DNA from 2 places in the Agrobacterium sp. 5Ca39 genome. Region 1 is predicted to be linked to the other one. Evidence: riboswitches for the same ligand, from Rfam matches in the RefSeq annotation. Region 1 holds a riboswitch; the other holds the start of a gene.
The links. A riboswitch is a leader RNA that binds a small molecule or an ion and turns the genes downstream of it on or off. The one in region 1 is predicted to bind thiamine pyrophosphate.
Positions count from the first base shown of each region.

Region 1 (5,289 bases):
TGGTCGATGATCTCGAGAATGGTTTCCGAAGAGCAGATTTTCACATTGTTCATGGCAACGGCAAAGGCCATCGACATCAATTTTTCCGGATCGCTCTTGGTGTCCTCGTAGGCCTTGATACCGGCTATGATGTTGGATTTCACCACCTGCAGCTTGGTGGAAACCTCGGCAAGGCGGATCGCGCCGGGAGGAGCCGTTCCGGGCGACTTGCGGGCCGCAGCTCTGACAAAAGATTGGGCGCGCAGCACCGCATCCGACGCGATACCATACCAGACGGCGCTCCACAGCAGATGCGAGCTTGCAAGCATGGATTGTGCAGCGATTTCTGCGAAAGGCTTTGGGAAAATCTGCGCCGCCGGCGCTTCGCCGCGGAACAGGAAGCCGTCCGAACAGGTGCCACGCATGCCGAGCGTATCCCAAACATGGGTCTTCTCAAGCGTATACTGGTTTTTCAGGAAGACGGTCATCACCTGATCGGCGGGCGCGGCATCCTTGTGGGCGCGCGACGTAATCAGGATCGCATCGGCGTTGCTGCCATAAGAAATAACCGTGGCGTCCTTCTCCAGCCGGCAGCTATCACCTTCGACTTCGATTGCGCAGATGGAGTTACGCAGATTTCCGCCGATGCCGCCTTCGGTGGTGGCGGAACCGAGCAGAAGCTGTTCGCCGGCGACGCGGCGCATGAAGTCGGCGTGCCATGCGCTCGCCTCTCCATGTTCCACAAGGCTCGACAGTTTGATGTGGTGCATGGCGAAAATCATCGCCGTTGCCGAACAGGCCTGCCCAAGCCGGGCGCAGATATCGGCGATTTCCTGAAGGGAGGCGCCTTCGCCGCCCAGCAGTGAAGGGACCTGTATGCCGAGCAGACGTTCCTGCCTCAATGCATCAACGGCTTCCTGCGGAAAGCGGCCGGTGACATCCACCTCGTCCGCATATTTGGCGGCAATTGCCGCGACACGGCCCGCGCGCGCGGACAGCGTTTCATCCTGCGGCGCGACGGTGACGTTCATCAGGCTGCCTCTTTACCATCGAGAATGAGTTTAACAGTGTCTTCAATGGCCTTGATGCTGGCGAAAGACTTGCGGTTCAGCAGATTGTCCGGGAATTCGATATCGAATGCTTCTTCGATGCCGAGCATCAATTGCACCGATGCAAAGGAAGAAAGGCCCGCCGCGTAAAGATCGGCTTCATCTGCAATCGTATCGACGGGGGTTGGAAGCTGGCCGAATTTTGCCAGTATTTCACGTATAGTCGCATTCATTCCGACGTATCTCCCATGAATTTCACATCAGGATGGTTTGTGCTTATGGTTACGTTGCAAACGATAATATTCGCCTAAACCGTTAGGTTAATTACAACTAACGGCAGCATGCGCCATTCCCGCACCTTTGCCAAGCATGGATCGCCGGTCTTGACAAAAGCCTGAGGGTGTTTTTTGCTGGGGCCATTCACCAGGGGTGTCCCGTCAAGGGGCTGAGATTCTGCTTTCATGCGCAGTGACCCGTTGAACCTGATCCAGTTCATACTGGCGTAGGGACGGTGCAAAGACCTGATGTCGGGCGGCGCATGGCGCCGCGTTTCGGCACACAGGTATTTTCCATCATTCCGGCTCGAACTGGGTCTCCACTGTTAAACTTTGGAGCCTCAAGATGAATATCGCTGCCAAGACTATACCGCTCGTCGTTACAACCGGCCCGCATGCCGCCTCCACGAAAATCCATAAGCCGGGCGTTTTGCATCCGCATATCCGCGTACCGATGCGCGAGATCGCAGTGCACCCGACGGCGGGCGAGCCGCCGGTCACGGTTTATGATTCCTCAGGTCCCTATACCGACCCCAACCATCCGGTCCTGATCGAAAAGGGTCTGCCGCGTCTGCGTCATGACTGGATCGTCGCGCGCGGTGATGTCGAGGCTTACGAGGGTCGGCACGTCAAGCCGGAGGATAACGGTTTTGCCACAGGCGAACGCCTGACGCCTGAATTTGGTGTACGTCATCAGCCGCTGAAAGCGACGGCGGGCAAGGCGGTGACGCAACTTGCCTATGCGCGGGCGGGCATTATCACGCCCGAAATGGAATTCATCGCCATTCGCGAAAATCTCGGGCGCGAGGCAGCGAAGGAGAAGCTCGCGCGTGACGGTGAGAGTTTCGGCGCGCATATTCCTGATTACGTCACGGCGGAATTTGTGCGTCAGGAAGTGGCGTCGGGCCGCGCCATTATTCCAGCCAATATCAACCATCCGGAACTTGAGCCGATGATCATCGGCCGCAATTTTCTCGTCAAGATCAATGCCAATATCGGCAATTCCGCCGTCACCTCCTCAATGGCGGAAGAGGTTGAGAAGATGGTCTGGGCCATCCGCTGGGGTGCGGATACGGTCATGGACCTTTCGACCGGCCGCAACATCCACAATATCCGCGAATGGATCATCCGTAATTCGCCGGTTCCGATCGGAACCGTGCCGCTTTATCAGGCGCTGGAGAAGGTGAACGGCATTGCCGAAGACCTCAATTGGGAAGTGTTCCGCGATACGCTGATCGAGCAGGCGGAGCAGGGTGTGGATTATTTCACCATCCATGCCGGCGTCAGGCTGCATTACATACCGCTCACCGTCAACCGCGTCACCGGCATCGTCTCACGCGGCGGCTCGATCATGGCCAAGTGGTGTCTTCATCACCACAAGGAAAGTTTCCTCTATGAGCATTTCGACGAGATTTGCGACATCTGCCGTGCTTACGATGTCTCCTTCTCGCTGGGCGATGGCCTGCGTCCCGGCTCGATCGCTGACGCCAATGATGCGGCGCAGTTTGCGGAGTTAGAAACGCTGGGTGAGTTGACGCAGATCGCTTGGGCAAAGGATTGCCAGGTGATGATCGAAGGCCCCGGCCACGTGCCGATGCACAAGATCAAGGAGAATATGGACAAGCAGTTGAAGACCTGCGGCGAAGCGCCCTTCTATACGCTTGGGCCGCTGACCACGGACATTGCGCCCGGTTACGACCACATCACGTCCGGCATTGGTGCTGCAATGATCGGCTGGTTCGGGACCGCCATGCTCTGCTACGTTACGCCGAAGGAACACCTCGGTCTGCCGGATCGTAATGACGTGAAGGTGGGTGTCATTACCTACAAGATCGCCGCTCACGCCGCCGATCTTGCCAAGGGTCATCCGGCCGCACAGGTGCGGGACGATGCGCTGTCGCGTGCAAGGTTCGAGTTCCGCTGGGAGGATCAGTTTAACCTGTCGCTCGATCCCGATACGGCTCGGTCCTTCCATGACGAGACGCTGCCGAAGGAGGCGCACAAGGTTGCGCATTTCTGCTCCATGTGCGGACCGAAATTCTGCTCGATGCGGATTTCCCACGATATCCGCGCCGAGGCGCAGAAGGAGGGGCTTGAGGCCATGGCCGCGCGCTTCAAGGAAGGCGGTGAGCTTTACATGCCGCTTCCGACGCCTGCGAATGCCGAATAAAATGCACGTCCTTGTCAAGGGAACGGGGGTCGCCGGTTTGACGGCGGCCTTCGAACTGGCGCGGAGGGGCGTTGTTGTCGAGGTGTCGGAGCGCAATGCCGAGCCTTCTCGTGGAGCGTCGTTTTATGCCGGCGGCATGCTGGCTCCCTGGTGTGAGCGCGAAAATGCGGAGGAAGCGGTCCTGACGCTTGGCAAGGTGGCGCTTGACTGGTGGGACGAGGCAACTCCCGGCCTTGTGGTTCGCAATGGCACGCTGGTCGTCGCGCCAGCACGCGACAAGGCAGAGCTCACGCGTTTCGCATCGCGGACCAGCGGTTATCGCTGGGTGGATGAGGGCGAGATCGCCGCTCTGGAGCCCGATCTTGCGGGTCGCTTCCGCTCCGGGCTCTATTTCCCGGGCGAGGGGCATCTCGATCCGCGTCTCGCGCTGAAATCGCTGCATGAGCGGCTTTCTATCATGGGTGTGCGGTTCCACATGGGCATCCCTGTCGATGAACGATTGTTCGACCGGGCGGTGGACTGCACCGGAGCTGCGGCAGTGGGAGAAATTTCCAACCTACGCGGCGTGCGTGGAGAGATGCTCTACCTCGCTACGTCGGAGCTATCCCTCTCCCGTCCCGTCCGGCTGTTGCATCCGCGCATTCCGCTTTACATCGTCCCGCGCGAGTCTGGCCGCTTCATGGTGGGCGCGACGATGATCGAGACGGAGGATGCCGGGGCCATTTCCGTCCGTTCGATGATGGAGTTCCTGAATGCCGCCTATGCCGTGCATCCGGCTTTTGCGGAAGCTCGGATCATCGAATCCGGCACGGGTGTGCGTCCTGCTTATCCCGACAATCTCCCCAAGGTCATGCAGGACTGCCGGACCATTTTCATCAACGGCGCGCACCGGCACGGCTTTCTGCTTTCTCCGACCATGGCGCGGCAGGCGGCTGACATCATTCGCCAAACTTTCTCAGAAGGAACAGGATCATGAAACTTCTTGTCAATGGCGACGAGCTTGATCTCGCCGCCGAGACGCTGGCCGGCCTGCTTGCCAGCCTCGAATACGAAGGCGATTGGCTGGCGACGGCGGTGAATGGCGAACTGGTGCATTCGGAAGAGCGCGCCGATTATCAACTGAAGGATTTTGACCGCGTCGAAATTCTCTCGCCGATGCAGGGAGGCTGAGCCATGCTGATGCTTTATGGCCGTGAGGTCTCGTCCCGTCTTCTCCTTGGTACGGCGCGGTACCCATCCCCCGCCGTGCTCGCGGATGCGGTCCGGGCCAGCAACACGGATATTCTGACGATTTCGCTGCGCCGGGAAATGGTGGGCGGCAGGAAAGGCGGGCAGTTTTTCGAACTGATCCGCGAACTGGATCGAAACGTCCTGCCGAATACGGCTGGCTGCCACACCGCCAAGGAAGCCGTGCTGACGGCAAAGATGGCGCGCGAGGTGTTTCGCACCAACTGGATCAAGCTGGAGGTCATCGGCCATCACGATACGCTGCAGCCCGATGTCTTTGCGCTTGTGGAAGCCGCGAAAATCCTCTGCGACGATGGTTTTGAGGTCTTTCCCTATACGACCGACGATCTGGTCGTCGCCGAGAAGCTGCTGGAGGCGGGCTGCAAGGTTTTGATGCCGTGGTGCGCACCGATTGGTAGCGCCATGGGACCGCTCAATCTGGTGGCGCTGAAATCCATGCGGGCGCGTTTCCCCGACATACCTTTGATTGTTGATGCCGGTATCGGCCGCCCGTCGCATGCAGTCACCGTAATGGAGCTTGGATACGATGCCGTTCTGCTCAACACGGCGGTGGCGGGGGCGGGAGACC
Region 1 is NZ_AP026436.1:2,194,598-2,199,886, reverse strand. It holds gene ACZ47E_RS10935 (acyl-CoA dehydrogenase family protein) at 1-1,010, opposite strand, end outside; gene ACZ47E_RS10930 (acyl carrier protein) at 1,010-1,261, opposite strand; TPP riboswitch at 1,444-1,555, shown strand; gene thiC (phosphomethylpyrimidine synthase ThiC) at 1,650-3,473, shown strand; partial or broken gene thiO (glycine oxidase ThiO) at 3,475-4,477, shown strand; gene thiS (sulfur carrier protein ThiS) at 4,446-4,643, shown strand; gene ACZ47E_RS10910 (thiazole synthase) at 4,647-5,289, shown strand, end outside.

Region 2 (5,289 bases), on a different replicon from region 1:
GCCGGTTTCGGCAAAGAGCGGATGGATATGTATCGCGGCAATTTCGATATCGAAGACTACGTCATCGAACGAACCGCCCTGCGCCACGCCGAGGTGAGCGGCGACAGCGTCACGCTTTCCTCCGCACCGGGACAGACCCCTCGCCTTCGCCTGACACTCGAAAGCAATGCCATCCTGCTGACAGCGCTGGACAAGACCATCAACCGTCTCTGGCTGCGCGTCTTTGCGGAAACGGACGAGCATGTCTGGGGCGGCGGCGAGCAGATGTCCTATTTCGACATGCGCGGCCGGCGCTTTCCGCTCTGGACCTCCGAGCCCGGCGTTGGCCGCGACAAGACCACCGAAATCACCTTCAAGTCTGACGTCAACGGCAAGGCAGGCGGTGATTATTACAACACCAACTATCCGCAGCCGACCTATCTCTCGTCGCGTAGATACGCGCTGCATGTGGAAACGAGCGCCTATTCGGTCTTCGATTTCCGCAATGGCGATTTCCACGAGATCGAAATCTGGGCCATCCCGGAGAAGATCGAATTTTTGGCCGGCGACAGTTTCACCGATATCGTCTCCGCGCTGTCCCTACGGTTTGGACGGCAGCCGCAAATGCCGGAATGGATATATAATGGCGCGATCATTGGATTAAAGGATGGCGTCAATTCGTTTGCGCGGCTGGAGAAAATCCGCGCAGCAGGAACGCAGGTGTCGGGCCTGTGGTGTGAGGACTGGGTGGGGCTTCGCCAGACATCCTTCGGCGCACGCCTGTTCTGGGACTGGCAGGCGAACGAAACCCGTTATCCGCATCTGCGCCAGAAGATCGCCGAGCTTGCCGATCAGGGTATCCGTTTTCTGGGGTACGTGAACCCCTATCTCTGCGTTGACGGCCCGCTTTTCCCGGTGGCCGAACAGGCCGGTTATTTCGCAACGGATGCGGAAGGGAAAACGGCGCTGGTGGATTTCGGCGAGTTCGATTGCGGCGTGGTCGATTTCACCAATCCGGCTGCCGCCGACTGGTTTGCCGAAGAAATCATCGGCAAGAACATGCTGGATTTCGGCCTTTCCGGGTGGATGGCTGATTTCGGCGAATATCTTCCGATCGATATAACGCTCTTCAACGGTGTCGACGCTAAGCTGATGCACAATGCATGGCCCACCCTGTGGGCCGAGGTCAATGCAAAAGCCGTCGAAAGCCGCGACAAGACCGGCGAAACGCTGTTCTTCATGCGCGCAGGCTTCACCGGAGTGCAGGCCCATTGCCCCCTCATCTGGGGCGGTGACCAGTCGGTCGACTTCTCCCGTCATGATGGGCTTGTCACCGTCATTTGCGGCGCGCTTTCATCCGGCCTCATGGGCAATGCCTATCACCATTCCGACATCGGCGGTTACACCAGCCTGTTCGGCAATGTCCGCACCGCGGAACTCATCATGCGCTGGACGGAGATGGCCGCCTTCACGCCTGTCATGCGCACCCATGAGGGCAACCGCCCGCGTGACAATCTGCAGATCGATCAGGATGAAGCGGTTCTCGCCCATTTCGCCCGCATGACGACAGTCTATGTCGCGCTTGCCCCCTATCTGAAATCGCTCTCCGCCGAAGCGGCCAGGACGGGGCTTCCGGTGCAACGCCCGCTTTTCCTGCATTACGAGAATGACCGGCAGACTTACGCCATTCAGGACAGCTATCTCTATGGCCCCGACATGCTGGTGGCCCCTGTCTGGAAAGCGGGAGAAGCGCAACGCACTCTCTATCTTCCGGGCGATGGCCAGTGGGTACATCTGTGGAGCGGCGTGCATCATCGCGGTGGAAACGAGGTTACCGTGGAAGCACCACTCGGCCGGCCCGCGGTTTTCTACCGCGCCGATAGTGGCAACGTCACCCTGTTTGAACAGCTCCGCACCATCTGAGCCGTTGACAGCCAGCTAAAAAAACGACAGTTTCCGACCCATTCCGAGGGGAGCACCAGACGGTGCTGAGATGGCGTTGAGCCGGACCCTTGAACCTGATCCGGATCATGCCGGCGTAGGAACGGAAACTGTCGCGCCTTTGAGGCGCTGCCCTTTCTCTTCTCCGCTTTGTCCTGATCTCCGCGATTGTCACGTGTGGAGACCGAATGATGATGCTGAAAGTTTTTGTCCGTCGCACCCGGTGCGTCTGCGTCTGAGGTTCGGCTCATGCGTGCCGCCCATGCGTTGAACGGTGTCGGTCTCCTGCTTGTTCTCTGGCAGGCAGGCACATGGCTGTTCTCCCCACCCCGTTATATCCTGCCGGCGCCGGCCGATGTCGCCGCGGCCTTCCTGCGCCACCCCGGTTTCCTGTTGGGGCAGGCCATGGTTACATTTCTCGAAATGGCCGTTGGACTGACGGCCGGCGTCCTGGTCGGTATTCTCGTGGCTTTCTCCATCGCGGCAATCCCCCGTCTCGGTCGCCTCGTCTGGCCGATGGTTCTGGTTTTGCAGGCCTTTCCGGTCTTCGTGCTGGCGCCCATCCTCGTCCTCTGGTTCGGCTTCGGCATGGCCTCGAAAGCGGTGATGACAGCGATCATCATCTTCTTTCCCGTCGCCTCCTCCTTCACCGATGGCCTCAACCGGACGGATCGCGCCATTCTCGATGCCGCCTCGCTGACGCAGGCAAGCCACTGGCAGGTTCTCACCCGGTTGCGCGTGCCACTGGCACTGCCTTCGCTTATCTCCGGGCTGCGGGTGGCCGCACCCCTCGCACCGCTGGGCGCTGTCATTGGCGAATGGGTTGGCGCATCGGCAGGGCTTGGATTCGTGATGATCCAGTCAAACGCCCGCATGCAGACCGACACGATGTTCGCCGCCATGGCGATACTCGCCATCATGGCGGTGCTGCTGCGACTGGCGGTGGATCGCGCCACCGCCCATCTGGCGCCCTGGGCCAGGGAAACAGAACACACCATTCCTTTCGGGTATTTACGGAGACTTTCAGCATCATGAAGCGAACTCTTCTTTCTTTCGTCGTCGCGGCGACAAGCATATTTGCCCCCGTTCAGTCACAGGCGGCCGACAGGCTTACGGTATTGCTGGAATGGTTCGTGAACCCCGACCATGCGCCGATGGTCATCGCGAAAGAGCGGGGCCTTTTTGCGGATGCGGGGCTCGAAGTTGAACTTGTTCCTCCGGCAGATCCTTCCGCCGTTCCGCGCCTCGTTTCGGCAAAACAGGCCGATATCGGCGTGCACTACCAGCCCAACCTCTATCTCGACCACGATGCCGGCCTGCCGCTCGTCCGTTTCGGCACACTGGTCGAAACGCCGCTAAACACCGTCACCGTGCTGGCTGACGGACCGATCAAAAGCCTGAAGGACCTGAAGGGCAGGAAAGTCGGTTTTTCCGTATCCGGCTTCGAGGATGCCATGTTGAAGCGCATGCTGGAAAAGGACGGTCTGACGAAAGACGATGTGGAACTCATCAACGTCAATTTCTCCCTGTCGCCATCGCTCATCGCCGGCAAGGTGGACGCCACGCTCGGCGGTTTCCGCAATTTCGAACTGACGCAGATGAAGCTCGAGGGCCACGAAGGCCGATCCTTCTTTCCCGAGGAACATGGTGTTCCGGCCTATGACGAGCTGATCTTCGTCACCCATCGCGATCTCGCAACAGACAGCCGCCTGCCGCGTTTCCTCTCCGCCGTGGAACAGGCCGCTATTTTCATCACCAATCACCCGCAGGAATCCTGGCAGCTTTTCATCAAGGCCTATCCCAATCTCGATGACGCACTGAATAAGCAGGCTTTCTTCGACACAGTGCCGCGTTTTGCCAAGCGCCCTGCCGCACTCGACCGCGCCCGCTATGCGCGTTTTGGCGCCTTCATGCAGGAAATGCAGCTCATCAAGCAGGCGCCGGCGGCGGACGAAGTCGCCGTGGAGCTACAGCAGCCATGACAATCCCTTTCCCCACGACCACGCAGGCCGCCGAAATCCTTGAAAAAGTCAGGCAAGCGCGTCCGCGCGTACATTGCCTTATGAATACCGTGGTGCAAAAATTCACCGCCGACGGGATTACCGGTGTCGGCGGCATTCCCTCCATGACCACGTCGCTGGAGGAAATCGAAAGCTTCGTTACCAAGGCGGATGCGCTGACCATCAATCTCGGCACGCTGGATGCGGAACGGCGCAAGGTTATCCTGCTGGCAGTGAAGATCGCCAACGCCTCAGGCAAGCCCTGGATCGTCGACCCCGTGCATTGTGACTATTCTCCATCCCGGCTGGCCTTCGCGCGTGAGCTCATCACTCTCTCTCCCGCGATCGTGCGTGGCAACCGTGCAGAAATGAGACTGATCGGCGAGGTGCCAGATGCAATCAGGATCGAAACCGGGCCGGTCGATCACCTGAGCGACGCGACGCGACGCGTCAGGATCGTAAACGGCCATCCCTGGATGGCTAAGGTAACGGGTACGGGCTGCCTCTCGGGGGGCGTCATCGCTGCTTTCATGGCCGTGGAACGGGATGCTTTGGCAGCGGCGGCGTCCGCCCTTGCCGTCACCGGCGTCTCCGCCGAACTGGCCGCGTCCTGTGCCAGAGGTCCCGGCACGTTCGAACCGGCATTCCTGGACGCGCTTTCGGCGATTACCGGCGAGGATATCATCAATCATGCGAGGATCGAGAATGAACAAGGTTGATTACCGCCTCAACGCGCTTGTGGATGGGAGCCTCGGCGATGTCGCGCCTCTCTTTGAGCTTGCTCTGGCGGCTGCACTTAATGGCGCGACCATCCTGCAATATCGCGACAAGCACGGCTCGACACGGGAGATGATCGAAAACGCCCGCGCCATCCACGAGGCCATCGCCGGCACCGGCGTGCCGCTCGTCATCAATGACCGGGTGGATGTTGCGCTCGCCTCGGGCGCAGATGGAGTGCATCTTGGCGCCGACGATATGGACGCCAGAACCGCTCGGCGCATTCTTGGCGATAAGGCGATCATCGGCCTCACGGTCAAGAACCGCGCCGACGCCGAGCGGGCAGCCTCCATGCCCGCCGATTACGCCTGCATCGGCGGCGTGTTCGACACAGTTTCAAAGGTCAACCCGGACAAGCCTGTGGGTATCGATGGATTTTCGACACTCCGCGGCCTGCTGAGGGAATGGCGGCCGGACATGCCGGTGGGCGCCATCGCCGGCATCGATCTCTCCCGCGTCCCCTCTGTCATTGCCGCCGGTGCGGATGGAGTCGCGGTGATCTCCGCCATCTTCCGCGCGGCAGATATTGCCAGCGCGACCAAGGAGTTCCGTTCCGCAATCGATGCCACTCTGAAAGCGAGACAGCCATGAC
Region 2 is NZ_AP026437.1:722,025-727,313, reverse strand. It holds gene ACZ47E_RS17100 (alpha-glucosidase) at 1-1,902, shown strand, start outside; TPP riboswitch at 1,939-2,041, shown strand; gene ACZ47E_RS17095 (ABC transporter permease) at 2,170-2,955, shown strand; gene ACZ47E_RS17090 (ABC transporter substrate-binding protein) at 2,952-3,902, shown strand; gene ACZ47E_RS17085 (hydroxyethylthiazole kinase) at 3,899-4,639, shown strand; gene thiE (thiamine phosphate synthase) at 4,626-5,288, shown strand; gene thiD (bifunctional hydroxymethylpyrimidine kinase/phosphomethylpyrimidine kinase) at 5,285-5,289, shown strand, end outside.
Region 2: linked by a shared signal. The riboswitch ahead of ACZ47E_RS17095 (ABC transporter permease) and the one ahead of thiC (phosphomethylpyrimidine synthase ThiC) in region 1 are both predicted to bind thiamine pyrophosphate.